2 regions of the Bradyrhizobium sp. 191 genome follow, and region 1 is predicted to be linked to the other one. Evidence: predicted binding sites of a transcription regulator. Region 1 holds the regulator's gene; the other holds the start of a gene.
What was found. The regulator PhoB, encoded in region 1, activates phosphate uptake and scavenging genes when phosphate is short. The targets are predictions, from matches to a motif close to TGTCATNNANCTGTCAT.
Positions count from the first base shown of each region.

Region 2: IVB23_RS29075 (DUF465 domain-containing protein) is a predicted target of PhoB. The motif match lies at 4,564-4,580, and genes of this name have one in related genera.

Region 1 covers NZ_CP064692.1:4,989,581-4,996,721, reverse strand. The annotation lists gene IVB23_RS23130 (aspartate aminotransferase family protein) at 1-696, opposite strand, end outside; gene IVB23_RS23125 (GcrA family cell cycle regulator) at 1,155-1,664, shown strand; gene phoB (phosphate regulon transcriptional regulator PhoB) at 1,933-2,640, opposite strand; gene phoU (phosphate signaling complex protein PhoU) at 2,673-3,389, opposite strand; gene pstB (phosphate ABC transporter ATP-binding protein PstB) at 3,401-4,222, opposite strand; gene pstA (phosphate ABC transporter permease PstA) at 4,219-5,064, opposite strand; gene pstC (phosphate ABC transporter permease subunit PstC) at 5,069-6,058, opposite strand; gene pstS (phosphate ABC transporter substrate-binding protein PstS) at 6,237-7,141, opposite strand, start outside.
Region 2 covers NZ_CP064692.1:6,209,023-6,216,163, forward strand. The annotation lists gene rpsU (30S ribosomal protein S21) at 1-36, opposite strand, end outside; gene aqpZ (aquaporin Z) at 297-1,019, shown strand; gene IVB23_RS29045 (5-(carboxyamino)imidazole ribonucleotide synthase) at 1,056-2,162, opposite strand; gene purE (5-(carboxyamino)imidazole ribonucleotide mutase) at 2,159-2,647, opposite strand; gene IVB23_RS29055 (GGDEF domain-containing protein) at 2,789-3,508, shown strand; gene IVB23_RS29060 (hypothetical protein) at 3,511-3,762, opposite strand; gene IVB23_RS29065 (hypothetical protein) at 3,786-4,004, opposite strand; gene IVB23_RS29070 (DUF465 domain-containing protein) at 4,131-4,337, opposite strand; gene IVB23_RS29075 (DUF465 domain-containing protein) at 4,667-4,846, shown strand; gene IVB23_RS29080 (NAD(P)/FAD-dependent oxidoreductase) at 5,009-6,112, opposite strand; gene IVB23_RS29085 (EAL domain-containing protein) at 6,315-7,141, shown strand, end outside.

The DNA of each region.
Region 1 (7,141 bases):
GGCAAAGAGTTCGCCGGTTCGGCCCATGCCGGTCTGCACCTCGTCGAAGGCGAGCAACAGGCCGCGCTCGTTGCAGAGCTCGCGCAGCGCCTTCAGGAACGCGGGAGGCGCAGAACGAACGCCGCCCTCGCCCTGGATCGGCTCGATGAGAATGCCGGCGGTGTGCGGGCCGATCGCCTTCTTCACGGCCTCCAGGTCGCCATGCGGCACCTGGTCGAAGCCGTCCATCGGCGGACCGAAGCCCTCGAGATATTTTGCAGAACCGGTGGCGGCCAGCGTCGCCAGCGTGCGGCCATGGAAGGCGCCCTCGAATGTGATCATGCGATAGCGCTCAGGGTGCCCCTTGGAGAAGTGATGGTGGCGCACCAGCTTGATCACACCTTCCAGCGCCTCGGCGCCGGAATTGCAGAAGAACACGAAGTCGGCAAAACTTTCATTGCACAGACGCGCCGCGAGCTTCTCGCCGTCCGGGCTCTGGAACAGGTTCGACATGTGCCAGAGCTTCGTCGCCTGCTCCTGCAACGCCTTGACCAGCGTGGGATGCGCATGACCGAGCGCATTCACCGCCACGCCGGAGGTGAAATCGAGATAGCGATCGCCATTGGTCGCGATCAGCCAGCAGCCTTCTCCGCGCTCGAAACCGAGGTCGGCCCTGGCGAAAACGGGGAGCAAATGCGGCGCGGCGCTGTTGGTCATGACGTCACTTGAATGTTGCGGACGGTGTGACGCGTGCATTGCGCAACGCACCATTGACCGGCCCGGAAAACGAAACGTGCCGCCTTTTAAGGGCGGCACGCAGGACTATCTTATGCCTGGCAAGACGGGTGTCAATGCCGCCCGGAAAGCCCCGCGAAACGCTGAATCCGTAGTCTTGCGGTGCCGATTTTGCGGGATTTTCACCACGGAACATGTGGACGCGAGTCGGCGGACTCTTGCGCGGGAGTCACGCCATATTGTAGCGTTTGGACTGTCAGATACGACATCTCGTGCAGCAGTTCTGATCCCTTAAGTCCTCATGTACCGGCGTAAACGTTCGGGCGTCTTGAGCGCGCCCGGCGAGCCTTAAGGGATTCTGGCGGCACGGGTTTTTCAAGGCTTAGGCAATCGCTGCGAAGGCCCCAGGATGGCAGGCGCGCAGCGAGGGAAAGGGTGCAATGACGGTTTTGACCTGGTCCGATGATCGCGTCGAGCAGCTGAAAAAGCTCTGGGAGGCCGGACTTTCGGCCAGCCAGATCGCGGCGGAGCTCGGCAATGTGACCCGCAATGCCGTGATCGGCAAGGTGCACCGGCTCGGCTTGTCCGGCCGCGCCAAGAGCCCTTCGTCGGCAGCGCCCCGGCCGCGCAAGGCGCGCCCCGCGCAGCACATGATGCGGGTGACCCGCCCCGTTGCCCGCGGCAACACCGCGCTGGCGCAGGCCTTCGAGGTCGAGGTGGAGGCCGAACCCGTCACCTACGACAATGTGGTGCCGATGAGCCAGCGGCTGTCGCTGCTGGAGCTGAACGAGGCGACCTGCCACTGGCCGGTCGGCGATCCCTCGAGCCCGGATTTCTTCTTCTGCGGCGGCAAGGCGCTCTCCGGCCTGCCCTACTGCGCCCAGCATTCGCGCGTGGCGTATCAGCCGGCGGCGGATCGCCGGCGCGCACCGGCGAAGCCCACGCGGTGAGTTTGCGGATTTAGTTGGCTGACTGCAAAGTCGGCAGCCGTCGCACGACGGTGCCTCAACACATCCGATGTCGTCCCGGACAAGCGCGCCACAAGCGCACGCAGATCCGGGACCCATAGCCACCGCAAGATGTGGTTACGGGGACTCGGAGTTACCCTTTCGCAAGACAATCGCGCGCTGTGGTTATGGATCCCGGATCTGCGCTTTCGCTTGTCCGGGACGACACTGAACGTGTGGCGATAGCTCGCTAAACCAGCGCCTGCAAACCTTACGTCTGCTCCGCCTTCGCGAACCGATCGTCCAGCGCATAGCCGGCGCCGCGGACGGTGCGGATCGGATCCTGCTCGCGGCCGAGATTGAGCAGCTTGCGCAGGCGGCCGATGTGGACGTCGACAGTGCGCTCGTCGATGTAGATGTCACGGCCCCAGACGCTGTCGAGCAGCTGCTCGCGCGAGAACACGCGGCCGGGATGCTCTAGAAAGAACTCCAGCAGACGATATTCGGTCGGGCCGAGATCGATCGGCCGGCCCGAGCGCGCCACGCGGCGCTTGTCGCGGTCGAGCTCGATGTCGCCATAGGCGAGCACGGTGGCGAGCCGCTCGGGGCTGGCGCGCCTGAGCAGGCCCTTCACGCGGGCCAGCAGCTCCGGTACCGAGAACGGCTTGACGATGTAGTCGTCGGCACCGGTCGCAAGTCCCCGCACCCGCTCGCTCTCCTCGCCGCGCGCGGTGAGCATGATGATCGGCAGCTGCTTGGTTTCGGGACGGGTGCGCAGCCGCCGGCACAGCTCGATGCCCGACAGGCCCGGCAGCATCCAGTCGAGCACGATCAGATCGGGAATGTGCTCCTTGAGGCGGGTGTCGGCATCATCGCCGCGCATCACCGTCTCAACGTCATAGCCGTCGCCTTCGAGGTTGTAGCGAAGAAGCTCGGTGAGAGCTTCCTCGTCCTCAACCACCATAATGCGTGCGCCCATGTTGTCGTCGCTCCTTGGGTATTCGGCGCCGCTTAGGTATTCGGCACCGTCGTGGCGAAGGTCGTCATGTCGCCCTTCGGCCGCTTGTCGGTGATCGCCTGGCCCTCGATCATGTAGAACACGGTCTCGGCGATGTTGGTGGCGTGGTCGCCGATCCGCTCGATGTTCTTGGCACAGAACATCAAATGGATGCAGAACGAGATGTTGCGCGGATCCTCCATCATGTAGGTGAGGAGTTCGCGGAACAGCGAGGTGCAGATGGCATCGACTTCCTCGTCGCCCTTCCACACCGCCATTGCTGCCGGCAGATCGTGCGCGGCATAGGCGTCCAGCACCGACTTGACCTGCTGCTGCACGAGGTCGGTCATGTGTTCCAGGCCGCGGAACAGTTTCAGCGGATGAAAATCCGTCTCCAGCGCCGCGACGCGCTTGCCCATGTTCTTGGCGAGGTCGCCGATGCGCTCGAGATCGGTCGCGACGCGCATGGCGCCGACGATCTCGCGCAGATCGACGGCCATCGGCTGGCGGCGGGCGATGGTGAGCACGGCGCGCTCCTCGATGCGTTTCTGCAGCGTGTCGAGTTCGGCGTCGGTGGCGACGACGCGCTGACCGAGCGCGACGTCGCGGCGGATCAGCGCGTCGACGGAATCGACGATCATGCGCTCGGCGATGCCGCCCATCTCGGCGACCAGGCGCGTGAGTTCCTGGAGGTCGGTATCGAAAGCCTTTGCGGTATGTTCAGAACCCATGTTCCGTCTCCTCAGCCGAACCGGCCGGTGATGTAATCCTGCGTGCGCCGGTCGCTCGGCGACGTGAAGATCTTGCTGGTGTCGTCGAACTCGATCAACTCGCCGAGATACATGAAGGCGGTCTTGTCGGAGACGCGCGCCGCCTGCTGCATGTTGTGCGTGACGATCGCGATCGTGTAGTTCTCGGACAATTCCTGGATCAGCTCCTCGACCTTGGCGGTCGAGATCGGGTCGAGCGCCGAGCACGGCTCGTCGAACAGGATCACCTCGGGTCGCACCGCGACGGTGCGGGCAATGCAGAGGCGCTGCTGCTGGCCGCCGGAGAGCGACAGGCCGGAGGCGTTGAGCTTGTCCTTGACCTCGTTCCACAGCGCGCCGCCGCGCAGCGCCTTCTCCACGCGATCGTCCATCTCGGACTTCGAGATCTTCTCGTAGAGGCGGATGCCGAAGGCGATGTTCTCGTAGATCGTCATCGGGAACGGGGTCGGCTTCTGGAACACCATGCCGACCCGGGCGCGCAGCAGATTGAGGTCGAGCTTGGGGTCGAGCATGTTGGTGTGGTCGAGCAACAGCTGGCCTGTGGCGCGCTGGCCCGGGTAGAGGTCGTACATCCGGTTGAAGATGCGCAGCAGGGTCGACTTGCCGCAGCCGGACGGGCCGATGAAGGCGGTGACGCGATTGGTGCCCAGCGCCAGATTGATGTTCTTCAGCGCATGGTGCTCACCGTAGTAGAAATTGAGGTTGCGCGCGGTGACCTTGGCAGGCGCCTCGGGCAGCGGCTGCGAGCCGGGATGAACGGTCGGCGCGCTTACGGAAATAGACATTTCACTCATTTTGCGGTCCTCTCGGCACCAAGGATGCGGGCGCCAATGTTCAGGGCAAGCACAGTCAGGGTGATCAACAGCGCCCCGCTCCAGGCGAGTTGCTTCCAGTAGGCGTAGGGGCTTTGCACGAAGTTGTTGATGGTCACCGGCAGGTTGGCCATCGTCTTGTCCAGGCCGAGGCTGAAGAACTGGTTGGACAGCGCGGTGAACAGCAGCGGCGCGGTCTCGCCCGCGACGCGAGCCGTGGCCAGCAGCACGCCGGTGATGAGGCCCGAGCGCGCCGCACGGTAGGCGATGCGCTTGATCACCAGCGAACGCGGCAGACCGAGTGCGCTGGCGGCTTCACGCAGCGGGTTCGGCACCAGCAGCAGCATGTCCTCCGTGGTGCGCACCACGACCGGGATCACGATCACTGCGAGCGCGAGGCTGCCTGCGATTGCCGAGAAGCCTCGCATCGGCACCACGACCGCACCGTAGATGAACAGGCCGATGATGATCGAGGGCGCCGACAAGAGGATGTCGTTGATGAAGCGGATCACTGAGGTCAGCTTGTCGTTGCGGCCGTACTCGGCGAGATAGGTGCCGGCGAACAGGCCGAGCGGCGCGCCAATGCCGACGCCGATCACGGTCATGATCAGCGAGCCGACGATGGCGTTGCGCAGGCCGCCCTCGGTCGATCCGGGCGGCGGCGTGTCTGCGGTGAAGACTTGAAGGTTGAGCCCGGCCAGACCGTTGTACAGCAGCGTGATCAGGATCAGCGCGAGCCAGGTAACGCCGAAGGCGGCGGCGGCGATGCAGAGCCCGCGGATGATGACATCCCAGCGGCGGCGGCGTGAATAGATCGGGTTCATGGCTTCACTTCCCCGCCTTGGTTTCCAGGCGCATCAGCATCAGCCGCGCGGCTGCGAGCACGAAGAACGTCAGCACGAACAGGAGCAGGCCGAGCAGGATCAGGCCGGACTGGTGCAGGCCGTCGCTCTCGGCGAACTCGGATGCGATCGCCGCCGAGATCGTGGTGCCCGGGGCGAAAATCGATGAAGAGATGCGGAACGAATTGCCGATGATGAAAGTCACCGCCATCGTCTCGCCGAGCGCGCGGCCCAGCGCCAGCATGACGCCACCGATGATGCCGACGCGGGTATACGGGATCACCACGCTGCGCACGACTTCCCACGTGGTGCAGCCGACGCCGTAGGCGGCTTCCTTCAGCACCGGCGGCACCGTCTTGAACACGTCGACCGAGATCGAGGTGATGAAGGGCAGCACCATGATGGCGAGGATCAGCGCGGCATTGAACAGGCTGAGATAGGACGGGGGACCTGCGAAGATCGCGCCGAGCACGGGCACGCCGTCGAACACCCGGATCATGAAGGGCTGGAAGGTGTTGGCCAGGAACGGGCCCAGCACGAAGAAGCCCCACATGCCGTAGATGATCGAAGGAATGCCGGCGAGCAGCTCGATCGCCATGCCGATCGGGCGGCGCAGCCATTGCGGACAAAGCTCGGTGAGGAAGATCGCAATGCCCAGACCGACGGGAATGGCGATCAGCATCGCGATGAAGGAGGTGACGAGCGTGCCGTACATCGGCCCGAGCGCGCCGAGCACGGGCGGATCGGCCGAAGGGGCCCAGCGCTGCGTCCACAGGAACGACAGGCCGTATTCCTTGATCGCCGGGAAGGCGCCCACAATCAGCGAAATGATGATGCCGCCGAGGATCAGCAGCACCGAGATCGCGGAAAGCCGCGTGATCCAGTAGAAGGTGACGTCACCGAGCTTGAACGCGCCCAAGGCCTTGGCGCGATCATAAGGTCCGGCATCGTCGATTACATCGCTCTGAACGGCCATCTCTGCCACGCCGATCCCCTGTTTTGCCTTACGCCATCTGCATGCCGCCAAAGGCGGTCGTTTTCGACGGTTTGCCCGCGTCGTTCCGGGTGGTCTCAAGGACCCGGAATCCTGGGATTCCGGGTCGCTCCTTCACTCGCGCCCGCCGAGGCGGAGCGCGAGTTTCAGTATGCTGCAATCAGCTCTTGATCTCGGCAGCCCACGTCTTCTCGATCTGCTTCACGACCGTGTCGGGCATCGGGATGTAGTCGAGCTCCTCCGCCATCTTGTCGCCCTTCTCGAACGCCCACTTGAAGAACTTGATGGCTTCCTGGGAGGCCGCCTTGTCGGTCGCATCCTTGTGCATCAAGATGAAGGTCGCGCCGGTAATCGGCCACGACGTCTCACCGGGCTGGTCGGTCAGGATCACATAGTAGTTCTTGGAGCCGGCCCAGTCGGCGTTGGCGGCTGCCGCCTGGAAGGCCGCAACAGTCGGCTGCACGGTCTTACCAGACTTGTTGATCAGGGCGCCGTAGGTCAGCTTGTTTTGCTTGGCATAGGCATACTCGACATAGCCGATCGAGTTCTTGGTCTGGCTGACATTGCCCGCGACGCCTTCATTGCCTTTGGCGCCAACACCCGTTGGCCACTCGACCGCGGTACCAGCACCGACCTTCGTCTTCCACTCGGCATTGGTCTTCGTAAGGAAATCGGTCCAGATGAACGTGGTGCCGGAGCCGTCCGACCGACGCACGACGGTGATGGCGTCCGAGGGGAGCTTCACCTTGGGATTGAGCTTGGCGATCGCCGGGTCATTCCATGTCTTGACCTTGCCCAGATAGATGTCGCCCAGCAACTCGCCAGAAAACACCAGCTCGCCCGACTTGATCCCTTCGAGATTGACGACTGGCACCAAGGCGCCCATCGCCTGCGGCCATTGGATCATTCCGTCCTTTTCAAGTTGCTCGGGCTTGAGGGGCATATCGCTCGCGCCGAAGGTCACGGTCTTGGCCTGGATCTGCTTGATGCCGCCGCCCGAACCGATCGACTGGTAGTTCAGACCGTTGCCGGTCTCCTTCTTGTAGGCGTCAGCCCACTTGGAAT
Region 2 (7,141 bases), 1.2 Mb from region 1:
TTGATCGACGTTGTTATCGCGAACGAGAACCTGCACGCGGCATCCTCTTCAGTAGATCGGATTTGAATTCTGGTAAGTCAAAGGGGATGGCAAAAAGCCGGGCGCCCTTGGCCTTGAGCGCGCGGATGTATCAGACAAAACCTTGGATGTCCACCGGCCAAGCGGGTTTTCGGGCCAAGTTCGGCCATTAAATGCGGCGAAAATACCTCCACGCGGCCCCGATTTGGGCGATTCGACGCCAATGGCGAGGCCGCAACCGGAGCTTTGTTCCGGAATCTTGAAATCAGGGGACCACAATGGACATGAAAAAATATGCTGCCGAAGCCATCGGCACCTTCTGGCTCACATTCGCAGGTTGTGGCAGCGCAGTGATCGCGGCCGGCTTCCCGCAGGTCGGAATCGGCCTGGTCGGCGTGTCCCTGGCTTTCGGCCTGAGCGTCGTCACGATGGCCTACGCGATTGGCCACATCTCGGGCTGTCATCTCAATCCGGCTGTCACGGTCGGCCTTGCCGCCGGCGGGCGCTTTCCGGCCGGACAGATCCTGCCCTACGTGATCGCGCAGGTGGCCGGCGCGGTCGTTGCCGCGTGCCTCCTCTATGTCATCGCGAGCGGGGCGCCCGGATTCGACGTCAGCAAGGGCTTTGCCTCCAACGGCTATGATGCGCATTCGCCTGGCCAGTACAGCATGATGGTGTGCTTCCTCACCGAGGTGGTGATGACCATGATGTTCCTGTTCATCATCATGGGTGCCACCCATGGCCGCGCGCCGGCGGGCTTCGCACCGCTCGCGATCGGCCTCGCGCTGGTGATGATCCATCTCGTCAGCATTCCCGTCACCAACACCTCGGTGAACCCGGCGCGCAGCACGGGCCCGGCACTGTTTGTCGGCGGCTGGGCGCTGTCACAGCTCTGGCTGTTCTGGGTTGCACCGCTGATCGGCGGCGCGCTGGGCGGGGTGATCTATCGCTGGCTCAGCGAGGAGCCCACCGGCGTCGTCGCGGGCGTGAAGACGGCGTAATCGCAAAGGGGATCGCGGCCAGCAGTTGCGGTCCCCTCATTCGCCCTGCGGCGGCCGGACCTCGGTGACATGGCCCATCTTGCGGCCCGGGCGCGGAGCGCCCTTGCCGTAGATGTGCACGGTCGCGCCCGGCACGCTCAGCCATCTTTCGTAATCGTAGATCTCGTCGCCGATCAGGTTGGTCATGGTCACGACTTCGCCGTGGCGCACGGGCTTGCCGAGCGGCCAGCCGGCGATGGCGCGGATGTGCTGCTCGAACTGCGAGACCGAGGCGCCGTCGAGCGTCCAGTGCCCGGAATTGTGGACGCGCGGAGCGATCTCGTTGACCAGCACCTTCGGTCCGGTGCCATTGGCGAGCACGAACATCTCGACGGCGAGCACGCCGACATAGTCGAGCGCGCCTGCGATCTTTCCGGCGATGCTGCGCGCTTCCTCGGCGAGCGCATCCGGAATCGGCGCGGGCGCGCGCGATATCTTCAGGATGTGGTCGCGGTGCTCGTTCTCGGTGACGTCGAAACACTCGACCTCGCCTGCGGCCGAGCGCGCGGCGATCACGGAAATCTCGCGCTCGAACGGCACGAAGGCCTCCAGGATCGCCGATTTGGTGGCGAGGCTGGTCCACACCTTCGCGATGTCGTCGCCGTCGCGGATGATGACCTGGCCCTTGCCGTCATAACCGAAGCGGCGGGTTTTCAGCACGGCCGGAAGGCCGATCCTGGCGATCGCCTCGCGCAGGGAGGGGACGGAGGTGACGTCGGCATAGGCTGCGGTTCCGATGCCGAGCCGCGTGACGAAATCCTTTTCGGCAAGACGGTCCTGGGTGGTCTCGAGGATCTTGCGGTTGGGCAGCACGGGTCGGCGCGCATCCAGCACCATCGCGGCTGCCGCGGGCACGTTCTCGAATTCATAGGTGATGACGTCGACGTCGTTGGCGAACAGCTCGAGCGCTTCGACATCGGCATATTCTGCGCAGGTCGCGTTCAGCACGACGTCGAAGGCCGGCGAGTCCGGATCGGGCGAGAACACCTGGCAGCGCAGGCCGAGCCGGGCCGCAGCCATGGCCAGCATCCGGCCCAATTGTCCGCCGCCGAGGATTCCGATGGTGTCACCGGGCTTCAGCTTCACATGCCTGGTGTCGGTCACGCCTTGTCCTCCGGGCGCTCGGCGACCGCCTCAGTTTGCGCCTTGCGCCAGGCGGCAAGGCGATCGGACAGGGCCGGATCGGACAATGCCAGCACGGCGGCCGCCAGCAGCGCGGCGTTGATCGCACCGGCCTTGCCGATGGCGAGGGTGCCGACCGGGACACCCGCCGGCATCTGGACGATCGAATAGAGCGAATCGACGCCCTTGAGCGTCTTGGATTCGACGGGAACGCCGAATACCGGGAGTTCCGTCAGTGCCGCCGCCATGCCGGGCAAATGTGCAGCCCCACCGGCGCCCGCGATGATGACCTGGTAACCCGCAGCCTTGGCGCCCTTGGCGAAAGCAAACAGCCGGTCGGGCGTGCGATGTGCCGAGACGACGCGACTGTCGGCGGCAATGCCGAGCGCGTCAAGCGTGTCGGCAGCATGCCGCATCGTGTCCCAGTCCGACTGGCTTCCCATGATGATGGCGATCGGCGCGGTCATGACGTTAATTGTGTCCGGAAAACAGAAAGATAGGCCAGATTTACGGTTCCGGCCGGCGGCTCGCAAGGCGGTGGCAAGGAGAAGGGAATCCACTATCCTGTCTTGGTGAATCCCCGCAAGCCTTCATTGAGCAGGATGCCCATGAAGAAACCAAGAACGGCGAGCGCTGCGAAGGCCAAAAAGGGCCGGAAAACCAGCGCCGGCCGATCCGCCCCCAAACGGCTGACCAAGCGTCCGGCGAAGCCGCCCCGGCGCGCCGCCTCGGGCGATGGTGGGGCTATTGAAAACGTCAGGGCGACAATCCGGGGCCTGCGAGCCAAGCTCAAGGAGGCGCAGCTCCGGGTTGCGGAACTGGAAGCTGCGGCCGACACGGATTTCCTGCTCGAGATTCCCAACCGGCGCGGCTTCGAGCGCGAGCTTGCGCGCGCCATCGCCTATATGAAGCGCTACCGCGCCAGCGGAGCACTGATAGTGCTCGACGTCGATCGGCTCAAGCCGATCAACGATTCGTTCGGTCATGCCGCCGGCGACGAGGTGCTCAAGGCGATCGTCGCCACGCTGACGCGACAGGTCCGTGCCTCCGACGTGGTCGGCCGGCTCGGGGGCGACGAGTTCGCCCTCTTGCTTTGGAATCTCAGCGAGACCGACGCCAAGGCGAAGGCCGCGGCCTTCGAGCAGGCGATCGACGAATTGTCTTTTGTCTTTCGCGGCCAGCACGTGACCGCGGGCGCTTCCGCCGGAGTCGCGCTGCTGGGGGCGCAGTCCGACGCCGGCCGTGCCCTGGAGGAGGCGGACGCCGCCATGTACGTGCGCAAGGCGTGTCGGCGGCACGAGCCGCAGATCAGGCTGGTCAGCAGCTGAACTTACAGTGTCCCCAGATCTTCCGGCACGTTGCCGAATTTGCGCAGCAGCCTGGCGTCGCCGAATTCGCCGGTCACGGGATCGCCGCTGCGGCTGAATGCGACCGCGCCGATGTGGCCGGCACCGTGGGCCAATATCTCGGCGCGCCGCAGCGCCGCAGTCGAGGTCTGGCATTCCTCGGCAGTGCCTGCGACCGGCGAGCCGTCTGCATCGATCAAGAAGGGCATTGCAACGTAGTAGGTCACATCCGACATGGCGTTGCTCCGGTTGTTGAAAATCAGGCGGCGCTGCTCTTGCTCCGCATCTTGCTGCGCGAGGTCTCCGGAATGCAGCCGGCGGAAATCGCGGCCTGCAATTCCTCCAGCTCGGTTTCCAGATATTCATTGGCCATGATCAGCGCTTTGATCGTGCTGCGCAGATTGCCGTCGCACATCGCGATCGCCTGATCGCAGGCCTGTTCATAATGGCTGTTGTCGAGAAGGGGCGTTGCCGACATCTGCGTTGTCCTCGTGTCGTGGCTTGGGCATTTCGGAGGTTTGGGCGCTCCAAAATGTTCCTATTTTGTTCTCATCGAGTCAAGCGGATTCATCTGGGCAAGCCGCGGTGCAGGCCGGCTCACGGATCAGGCGATGATGTCGGGGGTAATCTGGTCTTCGATGAACGCGATGCGATCACGTAACAACAGCTTGCGCTTCTTCAACCGCTGTAACCGCAATAGGTCGGGGGCGGGCGATTGATGCAGTGCATCGATCGCGGCGTCCAGATCTCGGTGTTCCTGCTGCAACCGGGTGAGCTCGGCTTCGAGCTCACGCTCGTCTTCATTGGTCATGTCTGCGGTGGCCGAAAACCGATAAGCGTGAGATTAAGGCTGTGGATGCCCTGTGGAAATTATCGTCCTTGCGCGGCGTGATCGCAAGCGATCTGCGATCCCTGCTCGCCAATCTCCCGCAAGATATTTCTGCAGGCGGGTGCAGCGTCGCGCAGGCGCATTGATATCACGGATTTTTCCCGCGCGGTTCCCCTAGTCACGCTTCGTTACATATGAACTTTCAAAAATGACACCGCGACGACGGATACCCATCGACAGAATGGATCGCTGATGTAGACTTGCTTGTCCGGATCGAATCCTGAGGTTCAACCCTACCGAGGAGGTTTCGAATGACAATTCAGGCACATCTGGTTGAATTGGAACGGAAGCACAAACTTCTCGAAAACGAATTGCACGAAGCTCTCGTGCACCTTTCAACAGACGACCTGCAAATTGTTGAGTTGAAGCGCCGGAAGTTGATGGTCAAGGACCAGATCGAGCGTCTGAAGCACGGCGATACGCTCCACTAGCGACCCCCGCAACATCGTAGAGTTGATCGCATCCTTTCACGCAGGGATGAGGTCATTCGTGCTCATCCCTGCTGCAAGGTGGCGCAAGACGTCTGCCTTGCGCCAGCCTTGTTGGGACCGTTTTCTCGACGCCAACCGTCATCCACCTCACGCGAACACGCGCTAGATGTCTGCGAGCTCGGCGACGTGATCGGCGATCGCGAGCGACGACGTCAGTCCTGGGGATTCGATGCCGAACAGGTTGATCAGGCCTGCGACGCCGTGATCGTGCGGGCCCTGCATCAGGAAGTCCTGCGTGGCCACGGCCGGCGGCACGATCTTCGGGCGGATGCCCGAATAGCTCGGCATCAGCGCGCCATCGGGCAGCGTCGGCCAGTATTTGCGGATCGCCGGATAGAAGCGCTCTGCGCGTGACGGATCGACCTCGTAGTTGATCGTCTCGATCCATTCGACGTCGGGCCCGAAACGTGCCTGCCCTGCCATGTCCAGCGTCAGATGGACCCCTAGCCCGCCGGGCTCGGGCACCGGATAGATCAGGCGCGAGAACGGCGCCTTGGCGTTGCAGCTGAAGTAATTTCCCTTGGCGAGATAGGCCGGAGGAATCCGGTCCAGTGGCATGCCGTCGATGTTGCGCGCGACATTCGTCGCCGACAGCCCCGCGGCGTTGACGAGGAGGCTGCATTGCAGCGTCATCGGCGCCTCGCCGCCGGCCTCGACCTCGATGACGCCGGCAGTCGCCTTGGCGCGGATCAGCGGGGTGTGAAACGCGAAGGCCGCGCCGGCGTCCTCGGCCTCGCCGCGCAGCGAGAGCATGTAGGCGTGGCTGTCGATGATGCCCGTTGACGGTGACAGCAGCGCAGCATCGCAGGCGAGCGCCGGCTCCAGCGCTCGCGCGGCCTCCCCCGTGAGCAGCTGCATGTCGAGCACGCCATTGGCCTCGGCATGCGCCTTGATCGATTGCAGCTTCTCGGTTTCCTTCGCACTGGTCGCAACGATCAGCTTGCCGCAATTCTTGTGGGGGATGCCGCGCTCGGCGCAGTAGCGGTAGAGCGCGTGCTTGCCGCTGACGCACATGCGCGCCATCCAGCTTCCGGCGCGATAGTAGATGCCGGCATGGATCACCTCACTGTTGCGCGAGGAGGTGACGGTGCCAATGGCCTCGGCTGCCTCGAGCACGATGACCTCGCGCCCGGCCTGGGCGAGCTTCCGGGCTACCGCGAGCCCGACCACGCCGGCTCCGATGACGATGCAATCGACCCTATCCATGGTTGTGCAGAATGTTCGCTGGAGGTGCCGGTGGCATTGGAGCCGAGAACGAGGGCGCGGGCCCGTTTTCCATTAAGCAAGCATTTATCATGTCAGGGCAATTGCCGTATTTCGCGTCACATTTTTCTGTTGCGCCTACAGGCGTTTACCCGATCCAAACCCGCGAGGCCAGACAATCCGACGTTGAAATCGCGGGTGGCTGATGGCTGAGAAGAACTGGCACGTGGGCAGCGCGCTTCTGATTGCTGTGCAGGCCGTCGTATGCCTGGCCGGTGCGGTCACGCCTGCGCGTGCCTTTGCGCTATCGGACAGCTTTGGTCCGGGCGATCTCACCAAGCTCGATCCCAGCGTCATCTGGGAAGCCCTGATTGCGGTCATCGTCGTGTGCTCGTTCCTCGCCGCGATCGCGCTGTGGATCCATTCCTCGCTGCGCCGGACCAGGCGTCTGCAGTTGCGGCGCAACGCCTTCATCTCCTCCGCCATGAACAATCTCAACCAGGGCGTGGTGATGACGGATGCGCTGCGCCGCATCATCTTCTGCAACGACCGCTATCTCGAGATCTATGGCCTGACGCGGTCGGATGTCCGGGCGGGCATGAACGGCCGCGAGCTCCTCGCGCTTCGGCGCAAGCGCGGCGTGCTGGGCGCTTCCGACGACGAATTTTACGACAAGGCGGCAAGCGCCAATGGTCTGATCACGGAACTGCCCGACGGGCGGGCCATCCTGGTGAAATATTTCGTGCTGCCGAACGGCGGCTCGGTGGCCACGCATCTCGACGTCAGCGAGCAGCGCAGGCTGTCGCGGCAGCTCGCCTCGACCAAGCAATTCCTGGAATCGGTGCTGGACCATGTGCCGGCCTGCGTGGCAGCCAAGAGCATCGAGGATGGTTGCTACATCTTCGCCAACAGCGCCTATGAGCGGTTCTGGGGATTGTCGCGGGACTTCGCCGTCGGCAGGAATGCGCGGGAGCTGTTTGCGCCGGGCTCGGCGTCCAGCATCGAGGCGGCCGACCAGGCGGCGCTCAATTC